2 regions of the Halomonas sp. TP35 genome follow, and region 1 is predicted to be linked to the other one. Evidence: predicted binding sites of a transcription regulator. Region 1 holds the regulator's gene; the other holds the start of a gene.

Region 1 (7,258 bases):
ACCTTCAGCTGCAAATTGATGAAGAGTGCACCCGTGTATTGGCACGCCGCCAGCCTGCAGCATCAGACTTACGCCTGGTGCTTGCCGTTATTCGCGCCACTTCAGATCTTGAGCGTATCGGCGATGAAGCCAGCAAGATTGCGCGTAATGCAATCCTGATCAGCGAAAACAACAGCACGGTTCGTGGCTTAATTGAAGTTCGCCATATCAGTGAACATGTACGTAAAATGCTGCGCGATGCGCTGACAGCCTTTGCCCGTTTCGATACCGACTTGGCGATGAAGGTAGTGCGTGAAGATGAGTCGGTCGATGATGAGTACGGCAGTGCCATGCGCTCATTGATGACCTTCATGATGGAGGATTCGCGCTCAATTAGTTCAATACTCAGCATTATGTGGGTGCTGCGCGCGTTGGAACGCGTCGGCGACCATGCCGACAACCTGGCGGAGTACGTTGTGTATCTCGTGAAGGGGCTCGATATTCGACATAGCGACCTGGATACCGTCGACCAGAGGGTAACGAAAAAGCCTTGACCCATGAGGCATTTCCTCTTGCAATACGTCTGGGCGGACACCCGCCTGGACGTTTGTATTGATGAGGACTGCTTGAATGTTGGATGCAATAACAGCGCTTAGCCGAGGTACGCGGCTGGTCTATCAAAAAGGCCTGCGGCGTTATATTTTTCTTCCTATCCTCGTCAATATTATTGTTTATGCCGCCATGTTCAGCTTTGTGATTACGCGCTTTTCGGGCTGGATTGATCACTGGATGACATTAGTGCCTGCTTGGCTGGATTGGCTCTCCTGGCTGATCTGGCCGCTGTTTGTGGTTAGCCTTATTGTCATTGTATTTTTCACCTTTACCCTGATAACAAGCTTTATTGCGGCGCCGTTTTACGGCTTTTTAGCGGCTAAAGTGGAAATTCAAGAAACAGGCCGTATACCGCTGGATGATCGCGGGCTGACCAAAACGGCGCTTGATGCGCTAGGCCGAGAGCTGGTCAAACTCGCGTATATCGCCCCACGCGCCATTGCCCTCTTTATCATCAGCTGGATTCCAGGGCTCAACCTCTTTGCGCCGATTCTATGGGGGCTGTTCTCCGCATGGGTAATGGCCATTACCTATCTGGACTATCCTATGGATAATAATAAAGTCTCGTTCAAGGATATGCGTCAACGGCTTTCCAGGCGCTGGTGGCAAAGCCTCAGCTACGGCGGGCTCGTGACTCTGGTTACCTGGATACCGCTTGCCAATCTTTTTCTGATTCCGGGGGCCGTAGCGGGAGCCGTACTCATGTGGGACCAATATTATCGTACGGCAAATGAGCTTACGATCCAGCGGCCCTCATAACACCTGAAAAGCCATGCTTTTTTCTACGCTTTTAGACGCGAAACCCCGCTTTAACGGGTTTTTTAATGCTTTCAGTAGTGGTTTACCAGTCCAGGCTATCGCCTTCTTTGTGATTTAACTCGGTCGATTCGAACGAATGGGTGTTACGACGCTGGGTGCCATCCTGATCCCGCTGCCGCTGGCTTGACGGTGCATAGTTGCCGTTCATATGATCACGCTGACTATGGTTAAGCTCACTGGGTGAGTAGTGAGGACTAGACGTGCTAGTGGATTGCGGCATGTCGATGACATCGCTGCCGACTGCACGATCTTTAGTACGCTCAATAGAGCTTTGGGCAAAAGCTAGCGGGCTTGCAATCAAACCGATAGAAATACCTAAAACACCTGCCGTTTTTAAAACTGCTTTAAATGACATAACGCTCTCCTGATGTGGGGTGCCGCTCACCTGTCTTGGCTATTATCACACTAACGTAAATACCATTGCACTGAAGGGTGAGAAGCGATCAGTGTCTTTGACTGCAAGATTATGGTCCAAGTGCCCAAACGTCCCAAATTCGTGAAATGCTGAATGATTAAAAATATTTTTAAACACGACCACACAAATAAAGCTATCCAAGTAAATAACAAGCTAACATTTTTTTAGTGTTGGCACAGCACCATGGTGAACAAGCTAAAAAGCTCGTTATCAACCTTTGCGTTTAAAAAGCATGAAAGGGGTCATCACGCCGTGGGACAAGAGAATCGTGAAAAAAACTATTATGAGCGGGTGTAATGTTAAAAAAACGTAGATAGGGGGGGTTCAGTTTTAAAACCAGCCAAACACGACTGCTCATCAAAGGCTACATAACAAGATTAGGCCCTGCCATGGCAGGGCCCTAACCTCGCATCTATGGACAATAACTAGCGCTAGCTTCCACTCCTTTTGCGGGACTCCAACCTTGGAATTTACCCTGACTAACGCTCTGATTGTCGCTTGATTCAATCCATGAATCGGTGAGCATCCATGCGATGGGACATCCTTATCCCGTGCTCGTTCCTAAACTGTAGTACAAATTTTTAGCGCTGAGTGTTTAAACCGCTGGTCACTGATCTTGACCAGTGGTCACAGAGCTATTTTGCTCAGGCAGGTCGCTCGGCTCAAATGACGTATCGCCGCCACCTGTTACGCCCGTTGGACCACCATCCATCGACTCATTATGAGTTTCATGTTGAGAAGAACCTGCACCGGGGCGAGTAGTATCGCCTGCGCTTTCACCGTTCATATCTGAGAGCTCGTCTGCATCATAGGTAGATGCATCACCACCTGCTCCTGTACCAGATGATTGCGGCTGCACGGGTTCTTCATCAGCAGTAATATCATGGCTCGGATCTACTGGCTCTTGGGCAAAAGCGAAGGGGCTTGCCAGTAAACCGAATGTTACACCTAAAATCCCAGCTTTCTTGAGTAGTTCCTTGGACATCATGTTCCTTCTCCTCGATCGCTGTTGATACCGCTTACCTTAAGGAAGTGCCTTCCTGGCGTACCATTTCCTGCGGTAATCTTCCTTGCCCAGCTTAATGCAGATGTGATGCCAAAAAACAAAAATAAAAAAATATTTCTTATTAATAAACAACTTAAAACAAATACCGCGTGCCAATCATGCTCGCTGATCGTGTATAAGGGACCACCATAACTGACTAAAAATGACACATGAGCAGACTTGAACCATAGATGACTTGTCCATATGGCACGCTTGGATAAAGGTTATACAGAAGACCAGGAAGGAGGCTAGGAGGTAGCAGCCAGCCGAGTGGCGGGGAAAGTACAGCGAAATAGCGAACCTTCGCCAGGGTGCGATTCAACCTGAAGCTGAGCATCATGGCGCAGCAGGATATGCTTAACGATGGCAAGACCAAGCCCAGTACCGCCTGTCGCGGTACTCCGGCCTTTATCAACCCGATAAAAGCGCTCCGTTAGCCTGGGGAGGTGGACAGGATCGATGCCCTCTCCATCATCTTCTACTTCTATACATCCGCTTCCATCTTCCATGGGCGCCCAGCGCAGTATAATTTGGCTACCCTCTGGGGTATATCGCACCGCATTGAAAGCCAGGTTAGAAATGGCGCTACGTATTTCCTGCTCGCTCCCTATGAGCTGGGCGTCACTTTCAATAGCAACACGGACAACATGCTTACGGTGCGATAGCGCCAATGCATCCTGGCAGACGCTATTAAGCAATTGCTCAACCGACAGCGCCTGATGGTCTTGCCCGCCTTGATCAATTTCCAAGCGTGACAAAAGCAGCAGGTCGTTAACCAGATTTTGCATGCGCTGCGTCTGGTCCTGCATTTGCTCGATCCCCCTGCCCAAGCGAGGCGGAAGCTGCTCAGCCAAGTCACCATAGGTTTCGAGGTAGCCAGAAAGAACAGTAAGCGGCGTACGCAGCTCATGGGAGACGTTGGCCACGAAGTCTCTGCGCATCTGCTCAAGGCGGTGCAAACGAGTGATATCCCGCGCCATCACCAGGCGCTCATCGTCGCCATACAAGGTAATTTGGTATTGCAGAATGCTGCGCTCATCAATGGGTGAGGTCAGCGTAAGCGGTTCGCTGTAATCGCGGGCGTTGAAGTAGCTGATAAAGCGTGGGTCACGCAACAAATTGGTAATGTGCTGGCCACGATCGTGCGCGGTTTGTAGGCCCAGCATATCCGTCGCTGCACTGTTCCACCACTCCAAATCACCGTGGCGGTCGAGCATTACCACGCTGTCGCGCATGGCCTCTGAGGATTCCTGGATACGCGCAAGCGTAGACCGCAATCGACCTTGTGTAATGCGCTGGCTTTTTTGGTAGCGGTAAAGACGATCAAGCAAATCCCCCCACATGCCACCCGCAGCCGGGGGCTCGTTATGAGGATTAAGGGTTAACCATTGAAAGAGGACGCGCAGTTGGCGTAAATGGTAAAAAAGGCAAACGGCCAACCCGGTTGCCAAACCAAGGCCCGCTGAACCTAATAGCCACCCCAGGCAAACACCTATGGTCGCTAACCAGGCAATACGCCAAAGCTCACGGCTCCATAGGCGCACAGTTACACCCGGGCTGAGAAACGATAACCGGTACCCCGTACCGTCTGAATCAGGTTTTGGTGCACATCGCCTAACGCCTTACGCAAGCGCCGAATATGTACATCCACTGTGCGTTCTTCAACATACACATTGCCGCCCCATACCTGGTCCAGCAGTTGGCTGCGTGTATAGGCTCGCTCCTGGTGGGTCATAAAGAACTGCAGCAGGCGATATTCAGTGGGCCCCATTTCCAGCGCCTTGCCATGCGCACTAACACGGTGGCTGACGGGGTCGAGTAGAAGGCCGTTAATTTCGATGGGGTCTTCTACGCCACGTGGGGTGGTGCGTCGCAATACGGCTTTCAAGCGCGCGACCAACTCACGGGGCGAGAAGGGTTTGGTGATATAGTCGTCCGCGCCCGCCTCAAGGCCTTGAATCTTATTGTCTTCCTCACCCTTGGCGGTGAGCATAATAATCGGCATTTCGGCGGTTGCTTCTTCACGCTTAAGGCGTCGCGCCAACTCAATACCACTGGTGCCTGGCATCATCCAATCCAGAAGCAGTAAGTCAGGCTGATGGTCAACGACTAACGCGTGGGCATCCTGGGCGTTATCCGCTTCAAGCACGCGATAGTCAGCCATTTCCAGCGCCACTGCGATCATTTCGCGAATAGGTGCTTCATCATCGACAATCAAAACGGTCTTGGCGGTCATTCCAGGGCCTCACGGTGCTCAATGAAAGGTAATTCAATGACATCTCAGTGACAATAACACCATGACTTGATGACACTTATATGACAATAGCCAATAACAAGAACGAATGACAGGCCTAATCACGCTTTGCTAGAGCGGCCCGGCCACTGGCCACCAACTTAGCGCAATGCCGGCAAAAACCAGCAGCCCTGACCAGTAGTTATTCAAAAAAGCCTGAAAACACGGGTCGCGTTCACGATGCCGAATCAGGCGCTGTTGATGAATAAAGGTGGCCGCCATACCGGCAAGGCCCAGCCAGAAAAAACCACCCAGCCCCACACGAACACCCACAAAGGCTAACAGCACCAACGTCGCCAGTTGCAGTAATCCAATCATCAAGCGGTCTGCACTGCCAAACAGCACCGCCGTTGATTTAATACCAATTTTTAGGTCATCGTCACGGTCGACCATGGCGTATTGGGTATCGTAAGCAACCGTCCACAGTACGTTCGCAAAAAACAGCAACCAGGCTTCCACAGGTACATATCCCAGCACCGCCCCAAACGCCATGGGGATTGCCCACGAAAAAGCCGCCCCCAGCACCACCTGAGGAAGATGGGTGTAACGCTTCATAAAGGGGTAGATAAACGCCAGGACCACGCCACCAATCGACAGCAGCACCGTAAACCAGTTGGTCAGCAGCACTAACACAAACGCAACAGTGACCAGCCCAATAAACAGCAGTTTGGCTTCGGTTTCACTGATTCGCCCCGTCGCCAGTGGACGATGTTTCGTGCGCTTAACGTGGCCATCAACATGGCGGTCAGCGTAATCATTCACAACGCAGCCAGCAGCGCGCATAACATAAACACCTGCCACAAAAATAAGCAGCACGTTGCGACCAGGCACCCCGTTTGTAGCCACCCAAAGCGCCCATAAGGTAGGCCACATCAATAGCCAGGTACCAATGGGGCGGTCCAGGCGCATTAAGTGTAAAAAATCAGCGACTCGCGCCCATCCGACTGGCCGCAACAAAGAACGATCCATGCCTACCTCACGTAAAGAAGAGATGCCGAGCAAGCCTACCGCGAAGACAAACGAAGGTCATCTGCCATGGTGGATAAAAAGTACTCTTGTACAAGTAGCGATAACCCACCATGTTGAAACACTGAGCGCCGCCCCCAACGACTTTTCACGCCAGCAACCTGAGGGAAGGCAAAGCGTGGCGCACCGCTCGTAGCTTCAAGAGGGCCGCGTACTAAATCTGGCTGGCGAAACAGCCAACTGCCCAGCGAGCGCTCACCAAGTTGCTCCAATCGCTGGCCTTTTAGCTGTGTTAAGGGGGCAACCGAACGTGCGACCACCCAAGGGTTATCACCCACGCACAGGGCGACCTCCCTTAACCAGGCATAGCGACGAAGCTCAATCCCCAACGCCTGCGCTTCATCATGCAGAGGCACGCCGGCGCCTTGGCGCAGCAGGCGAACACGGAATGGTTGCCCTGCGCCTGCCGCTTGTAAGCGAGCCGTTAGCGAATCCGTAGACGCAACCCACTTCCACCAGGCAGCGCTCATGGCGGGGCGTAACGCAGCCACGGGCTGCCAAACAGGAAAGGCATACGCTTGCCGAAAAGAGAACGTCACCACCAGATACTCCTGGGCAAAAAACAGAGAAGCTAGTGTAACATGGTGGTCTTAAAAGCTTTTACGACACCGATTATTTGGGGATGGCATGCCTGCATCACATCCGGTTAGCAACCCGACTGGCCACGCTGAGTTGATCATCATTGGTACCGGCATGGCAGGCATTGGGCTTGCCCGTGCGCTACGTCGCCAAGGCGATAAGCGCTCGATTATTTTGGTGAGCGCAGACAGCGGCGAGGACTACAGCAAGCCGCTGTTATCTACCGGCTTTGCAAAACGCCTCTCGCCCAATCAGTTGGCCAGGCATTCAGCCACGGCACTGGCCGATGAATTGGATGCCCATGTGCTTACCCATACGTCAGTAGAGCACGTGACAACAGACACGCACACTGTACAGCTTAGCGACGGACAAACACTTGCCTACGATACACTGGTGCTGGCGATCGGTGCTGAATCCCGGGTGCCTTTTGACATTCCAGAAAGCGTTGCTCGCTACTGCTTTACCATTAACGATCTCGACGACTATCGTC
Region 2 (7,258 bases), on a different contig from region 1:
GTATTGGCTGAGGGTAACGCACGAAACTGTTCATCTGCGGTGCGCGGTACGCGCATACCGGCCGCGCGATACGCCATTTCAACAAGCCCGGAGCAATCAAGGCCGTCGGGCGTATTACCACCAAAGAGATAGGGCGTACCAATGGCCTGCTGAGCGTGAGCCAGGATCAGCACGCGCTCCATGGAAAGGCCTTCGCGGGGTTCGGCTGAGGATGTGGAGGGGGCAATAGCGACATCTCGGCTGGCACAGCCCGAAAGCCACATTAATATCATCAAAGCAAACGTGAATTTCCCCAACATGACGGGCATTAGCAACTCTCCTTGTGGCAATGCCCTTATCATGGCGCAAACGTGTGGACAGCGCCAAGCTCAACTAACGACCAATCCACTCAATAAAGCTGGTTTCGCCTAGCGCATGGCGTTCATGGCGCACACGGCTCATCGCAGCGTAAGGCAAATCCATCGCCAATACGCGCCCTAACGGCTGCTGCAATACCTGGCGCAGCAGGCCATTGCAGACAAACAGATGGGCAACGACGAGTACATGCTTGCCTGGCGGCTTGGCCAATAGATTGCGCCATACTTCAGCAATCCTATGATCAAAAGCGTCAATGGCTTCGCCTTGCGGTGGTGAAACCGTCGCAGGGCTATTCCAGAAAGCACTCATCGGGCCGGTGCCTTCCTCGCTAAATACGTCTGCGTGAGTCTTACCTTCCCATTGCCCGAGATGCAGCTCAGCCAGGTCGTCTTCAATCTGTACCGGTAATTCAAACTCCTCGCCCAACCACAGCGCAAACTCACGACACCGCATAAGCGGCGAGGTAAGCACAGCATCGTAAGGCGGCCTGCCGCCAACGGTATGGCGCATAATGGCATCCGTTACCTGCTGCCAACCGGTTTCACTCAGCGGATGGTCAGTAGAACCGCGCAGCATGCGCCCGCCAACGGGTTCGCCATGGCGCAGCAAATCAATGGTGGTGACATCGGCATCAGGAAAGCGCATTCAGAACTCCTCGCTTGGCGACTTATCAATCCATGGGTTAAATAATCGCATGGCGGACACGGGCGGATATCCATTCCGAGACCAATACCGTGGCGAAGATCATGACAAAAATAACGCTGACCTGATTCCAGGCGAGCATGTTGATAGAGGCATTCAACTGAAGACCGATACCCCCTGCGCCCACCAGGCCAAGCACGGTGGATTCACGAATATTGATATCCCACCGATAAACGCTGATACCGGCAAACGCTGGCATGACCTGAGGCAGCACACCATAGTTCATGACCTGTAAACGGCTGGCACCGGTTGCGCTAATGGCCTCGACAGGCGTCGGGTGAATTTCCTCAATGGCCTCATAAAGAAGCTTGCCCACAAATCCAATAGAGCGCAGCGCAATGGCGATGATGCCCGCGAGGACGCCTGGGCCCAAAATCGTTACCAACAGCATGGCCCAAATCAGCGAGTTGATAGAGCGTGACGACACAATCACCATCAACGCCAGGCTGCGCACAAGAGGATGTGGAGTTGTGTTACGCGCGGCAAGAAACGCCACGGGAAACGCCATCACTATTCCCAGGGCGGTGCCCAGTGTGGCAATGTTCAGCGTATCCCACATGGGTTTCCACAGCACATTGGCGTATTCCCATTTGGGGGGCATCATCCGACTTAAAAGGTCACTGCCCTGGCGTCCTGCATCCTCGACAAACACCCACATGGTGTTGTCGGAAATCACCTTCCAGCAGAACAAGAACAGGCTAACCCCTACTAGCCATGCACTAAATTGCAGCCACTGAGCACGCGTGGTACGTAGCCGCCATACCGGTACCCCTTGCCGGGAGGTTGAAACAGGCATATAGATTCTCCGGAGATTACTGCGTCCAACGGCGGACGTGGCTTGAGCTGTATTCGCACAGCAGCACAATCGCGATGATGATCAACAAAATGGCGGCCGACGTATCGTACTCGTAGCGGCTCAGCGAGGTATTCAGCGTGGCGCCTATCCCGCCTGCACCCACAATGCCGATCACTGACGATTCACGAAAGTTGATATCCAAACGGTACATGGAAAGGCCAATCAAGCGCGGCATAACCTGGGGTTGAATGGCGTGATTCATGGTTTGCCACCAGCTGGCGCCGGTCGCTCTCACTGCCTCTACCTGGCGCCAATCCAGATCTTCCACATCTTCTGCCAACAGCTTGGCCATAAAGCCGATAGTCGCAAACGCCAGCGTAATCATCCCCGCCAGCGGGCCAAAGCCAAACATCACCACAAACAGGATCGCAATAATGATCTCTTGAAAGGTACGTGACACAGCAATGATGCTACGGCATACGAAATAAATAGGCAGCGGCGCAATGTTGCGTGCAGCGCCTAACCCCACAGGGATAGCGAGTGCTACGCCTATCACCGTGGAGGTGAGCGTCATGGTCAAACTCTCGACCAATCCATTGAGGATATCGTTGCCACGGCTAATAAAGTCGGGCTGCGCAAACGCGCTGATAAAACGCAGGCCACGGCTGGCGCCTTCTGCCACACGCGCCCAGTTCACCTCAACAGAGGCCAGCGCCAACACCAGGTAAGCCACCACACCCAAGGCAATAGCCCAGCGCAACCACTGGCTATGCACAAGGGGTAGCCGACGCCAATGTCCTTGGCGGGCCGCATTTTGGCGAGCTTCAAAGTATGCAGGGCTCTGCTCACTCATGGCGCTACCCCGGCCGCCATCTCGCCTGCGACAGAGCGACGCTCACAGGAAACGGCCTCACTGTCAGGCTCATCGGCAGGTTCAGGGGACGTATCCCAATCCTCTTCGCCATAAATGGTGGTAAGAATATCGCTGGTTAGCTCGTTCGGGTGACCATCAAACACGATCTGGCCAGCCCGCAGCCCCACAATACGGTCTGCAAACTGCTGGGCGAGCGCTACGTCATGAATATTGATAATCGTCGCCAGTTCGCGCTCGGCGCACAGCTCACGAATCAGGCGCATAATCTGGCGTGAGGTCTTGGGGTCCAGGCTAGCGGTTGGCTCATCTACCAGTAGCAGTTTAGGGCTTTGCAACAGTGCCCGGGCAATCCCCACTCGCTGGCGTTGGCCACCCGACAACGCATCGGCGCGCTTATCAATAGCGTGAGGCAGGCCTACTCGCTCAAGCAGACGAAAGGCTTCAGCGACAGCATCCTGCGGATAGCGCCGTAAAAAACTACGCCAGAAGCCCACGTAACCAAGCCGTCCGGAAAGCACGTTTTCCATCACTGTCAGACGGTCAACCAGCGCGTACTCCTGGAAAATCATACCCATTGAGCGACGCGCCTTACGCAAGCCACTACCAGAAAGCCTGGTAAGTTCTGTTCCTTCCAGGCGAATACTGCCCGACGTAGGCTCTACCAAGCGATTTACACAGCGAATCAGGGTACTTTTACCCGCTCCAGAGGGACCGATAAGCGCCATCACCTGGCCTTTAGGCAGGGTAAGTTCGATATCAGTAAGCGCACGGTCCCCGGTTGGATAGCGCTTGGTAACGCCGCTGAGTGTCAACATCGCTCTACCTCATCTACATAATGTAACGGCCAGAAGGGGTTAACCTTCTGGCCGAGTAACCGCAAAAGTAAGGGCTTACTTAGTCACATTCGTACGTCACACCGTTGGCATCGGCGATCGTGCGGATAACTGACCAGTTCTCTTTATAGGTGATCGGGATAAATTGCGCTTCTCCCGAATTGGCAAACTCAGCCTGTAGCGCAGAACCCTCCCAGTCGTAGCTGAAGAACGCCTCTTGGATCTGCTCAGCCAGCTCAGGCTTCAGGTTATGCGCCAAACCGTATGCTGTGGTGGGGAAGGTTTCTGAGGTGTAGATAATGTCGTAATCGCCTTCACTAACGACGCCCCGAGCCATCATGCGCGTACCAACGGAGTTAGCAATGGCTGCTGCGTCGTAATCTTTATTCACAACGCCCAGGATGGAGTTATCGTGGGAACCAGAAAACGCTGCCTCGAAGTCTTCCCCTGCTTCCATGCCATATTCAGAACGCAGCAGCGCAGAAGGCGCTCGGAAACCTGAGTTAGAGGTCTCAGAGGTAAACGCCAGCTGACGCCCTGCCAGGTCTTCAACCGACTCAATACCGCTGCCTGGGTAGGTGATGATTTCCATTTCATAGCCGTAGCTACCGTCATCGGCCGCCATAATGGTAAATGGGCGGAAGCCGCCGCAGTTCACCGCAACCGGTACACCACCGGTGTTAAAGCCCGCGACGTGCAGACGGCCAGCACGTAGCGCTTCTTGCTGTGCCGCGTTGGACTGAACCGGGAAGAACTGAACGTCTTTACCTGTGGCTTCGCTTAGGTGGTCCAAAAAGTCGGCCCAAACATCCGCATAAACGGCCGGGTCTTCAACCGGTGTATAAGCAAATACCAACGTATCGGGGTCAACCCACTGTGACTCATCCGTGGGTGCATCCGCTAGCATGTCACCGTCGTTATCGACATAACGCGCAGAGAGGTCTGCCGAGGCATTGACGGCAATCAGAGCAAAAGCACTGACAACAGCCGCGCTGATCAAAGTACGGGGTAGAGACACAGTATGCATACGTCACCTGGAATGTTGTTCGAAGATAGCGCTATCCTGCCGACGCTAGATGACAACACCGCGACACTTAAATGACCACTTGATGACGGCTTCAAAACACTTAATGCAGCTCTACCAATAGCCCCGCCTGCATGGCCACATCAAACAAGCGCAGCGGTGAGTGCAGCGGCGATGTTTTAGGCCCACGTATCAGTGCTTCATAGCCGTAAATAGATTGCTGGCTGGCATCCACGATGGGTTGAAACAACACGTGCAGATCTTCTGATTCAATAATACGGTTAAGCCATTGCGCTTCCTGGGCGGTCATATGCCTGCTGCCTTATCAAACGTCGTGATAGCTATTGAAAAAGACTCTTACAGGTTCGTGAAAGCACCTTATTAAACGGCTGAATGCCTCTTGTATTAGAGACGGTGTTAGAGACGACGTTAGAGGCGGTTTGCAAAGGCTTTTTACGAAGACTGTCTAGTTAGCAAGCGTGCGACTTTTTTATGACACTGGCGTGACAGTTAGCGCGCTAAAATAGCTTACGAGTGAAGGGTATTGGATGGACGAGCCTCAGGGAATAGCCTCTAAAGGGGACGTGCTTGATGTCATGGCGCCAAGCGTGAACGCAAGCGTCGATGCTGCAATCAGGCTTGCTGCATGTGCCTCGGAGCGTGCCAGCCTTGCATCCAGCAGACCGGACTCCGCCGCAGTAGCCTCAGTGATAGTGCCTACCCCGTTGCGATAAGCATCAAAGGCCGCGTCGTAAGTCACCGCTGCCGCTTCGGTCAACGCATCAGCGGCGTCAAAAGCTGCCAGTGAGGAGCGCAGTGCATCAGCAGCAACGACCATCTCGCGCATCGCCGTGTTGCGAATTTTCTCGAATGCCGCTTCGGCTGAAGCCGTGACAGAGACTGCCTGCTGGCGTTTGGCGGCAAGAAGGCCGCCATCATAGATAGGCATTGTCACCCCCAGGAACACCCCGGTGCCTGTGGTCTGGTTGCCAATACTGGGCAAATGACCAATGCTCAGATTTTTCTTGTTGGTTCCCGTGGCGGCGGCAACAAATACCCGGGGCATGAAGTCGGCATCGGCGGCACGCTCTGTCGCTTTGGCAGCTTGCAGCTCAGCATAGCTGGCCAGCACATCCGGCCGCTTGCTGAGTGCCGCCTCAATCGCAGAATCCACCGATGCCAACTCGTCAATACCCGGTAGCGGGCGATTCGACGCGCCGGCCACCTCGATCTGTGTCGTCGGCGAAGCGCCGAGAGCACTCAGCAACTCCTGATACTGATCGCGCAGCATACTCTGTGCCTGCACCATCCGCAGGTTAGATTGGGCGACAAGCTGGCGGGCTTGAGCAACAGCGATACTGGTGCCGGTGCCATTGGCGTAGCGGGACTCAGCCGCATCCTGCAGAAGGCGGTTGTTGACCAGCACCTCCTCAGCAATTGCCAGCCTGTCCTTGGCAGCACCGTACTGGTAATAGCTACGCGTCACGTTGTAGATCACCGCCTGGTGGGCACCATTGAAGTTGACGTTGGCCGCATAGGCATTGTGTCGGGCGGCATCGCTGAGCGCCTCGCGCCGACCAAAATCAAACACTAGCCACTGCAAAGCAAGGTTCGGCGCCACACCGCTGACGGTGGTATCGACATGGTGAGTGTCACCATCCAGCAACCCGCGATAAGGAATGCTGGTTTGCTGTCTGCCCGCAAACACATTGGCGGTCAGGATCGGCAGAAACGTGGCTTCCACCATTCCAGAGGCCAGCGCCAGCTGGCGCGCCTGTTCCCAGGCAACTCGGGTTGACGGGTTATGACGTTGCGCAAAGTCTATCAGCTCGGGTAACTGATACACCTTGCCCGGCTGTAGATCCTGTGACACCGGGTCTGGCAGCAAGCCGATATCAGTTGAACCTGACACGGAAAAATCGCCAGGCAGCGCGGACTGACCTTGAGGCACCCAGGGCGTGCTGGGGGAGGCGGAGGTATTCTTTAGCGCATCCGTTGCGCAGCCCTGCAGGCCCCCTATAGTGCCAAGAACAACGCCCAGAGCAATACAGGTTCTGAGCTTGGCTAATCTGGACACGCTAGCTTTTCTCAACATGCACAATCCGCTCTATCCGAGTGAGTTGCCGTTCTATATCACTATACGCGCCGTCGTCGAGGGGAGAGCCCTCGTAAGTCGAAGACGCCCTGTTACGTCGGTTTTCAAGCTCAGTGACCAGCTGTGACTTGAGTCGCTGCAGACGCTCTTTGATAGTGCCGTCATCCTGTTCTGCCATGTAAAGCTGGCTGGTGAGGTCATTGAGCTCTTCAACAATTCTTTCCACGCGCTTCAGTTCATCAGTGCTGGCACGCAGACGCGACGGCTCGAAAGGCACCATATCGAGCAGTTCTTCGGCCTGGCCCAGTGCAAAATATGCAGTAGATGCCGCTTGGGTGCGCAACTGTTGATCCTGCCTGGAAAGCGTACTGAGATCGCTCAAGGCATCCAGCACATCGTTGAGCTGCCGTGCCACCTGATTGATGACACTGCGCGGCCAGAACTGGGTAAAAATCACATAGATGACAAAAATACCCAGCAGGATGCCGTAGATACGGTTGCTGGCCTGGGAGATATCAAAGCTGGGACCAAATCCATTGAGGGTGGTCAGCAAGAAAGCCAAGGCGATCTGCACGCC

Evidence for each region. The regulator PhoB, encoded in region 1, activates phosphate uptake and scavenging genes when phosphate is short. The targets are predictions, from matches to a motif close to TGTCATANNNNTGTCANA.
Region 2: the regulator PhoB is predicted to act here: its motif matches at 4,638-4,655, upstream of phnD (phosphate/phosphite/phosphonate ABC transporter substrate-binding protein).

The regions. Positions count from the first base shown of each region.
Region 1 is NZ_JBQSUZ010000001.1:136,411-143,668, reverse strand. It holds gene phoU (phosphate signaling complex protein PhoU) at 1-533, shown strand, start outside; gene cysZ (sulfate transporter CysZ) at 610-1,350, shown strand; gene ACT3RU_RS00655 (hypothetical protein) at 1,433-1,765, opposite strand; gene ACT3RU_RS00650 (hypothetical protein) at 2,433-2,813, opposite strand; gene phoR (phosphate regulon sensor histidine kinase PhoR) at 3,119-4,414, opposite strand; gene phoB (phosphate regulon transcriptional regulator PhoB) at 4,417-5,106, opposite strand; gene ubiA (4-hydroxybenzoate octaprenyltransferase) at 5,236-6,132, opposite strand; gene ACT3RU_RS00630 (chorismate--pyruvate lyase family protein) at 6,168-6,731, opposite strand; gene ACT3RU_RS00625 (NAD(P)/FAD-dependent oxidoreductase) at 6,817-7,258, shown strand, end outside.
Region 2 is NZ_JBQSUZ010000006.1:191,108-198,365, reverse strand. It holds gene ACT3RU_RS09945 (C40 family peptidase) at 1-308, opposite strand, end outside; gene ACT3RU_RS09940 (histidine phosphatase family protein) at 373-1,002, opposite strand; gene phnE (phosphonate ABC transporter, permease protein PhnE) at 1,040-1,855, opposite strand; gene phnE (phosphonate ABC transporter, permease protein PhnE) at 1,872-2,708, opposite strand; gene phnC (phosphonate ABC transporter ATP-binding protein) at 2,705-3,544, opposite strand; gene phnD (phosphate/phosphite/phosphonate ABC transporter substrate-binding protein) at 3,624-4,589, opposite strand; partial or broken gene ACT3RU_RS09915 (EAL domain-containing protein) at 4,696-4,896, opposite strand; gene ACT3RU_RS09910 (TolC family protein) at 5,146-6,681, opposite strand; gene ACT3RU_RS09905 (FUSC family protein) at 6,665-7,258, opposite strand, start outside.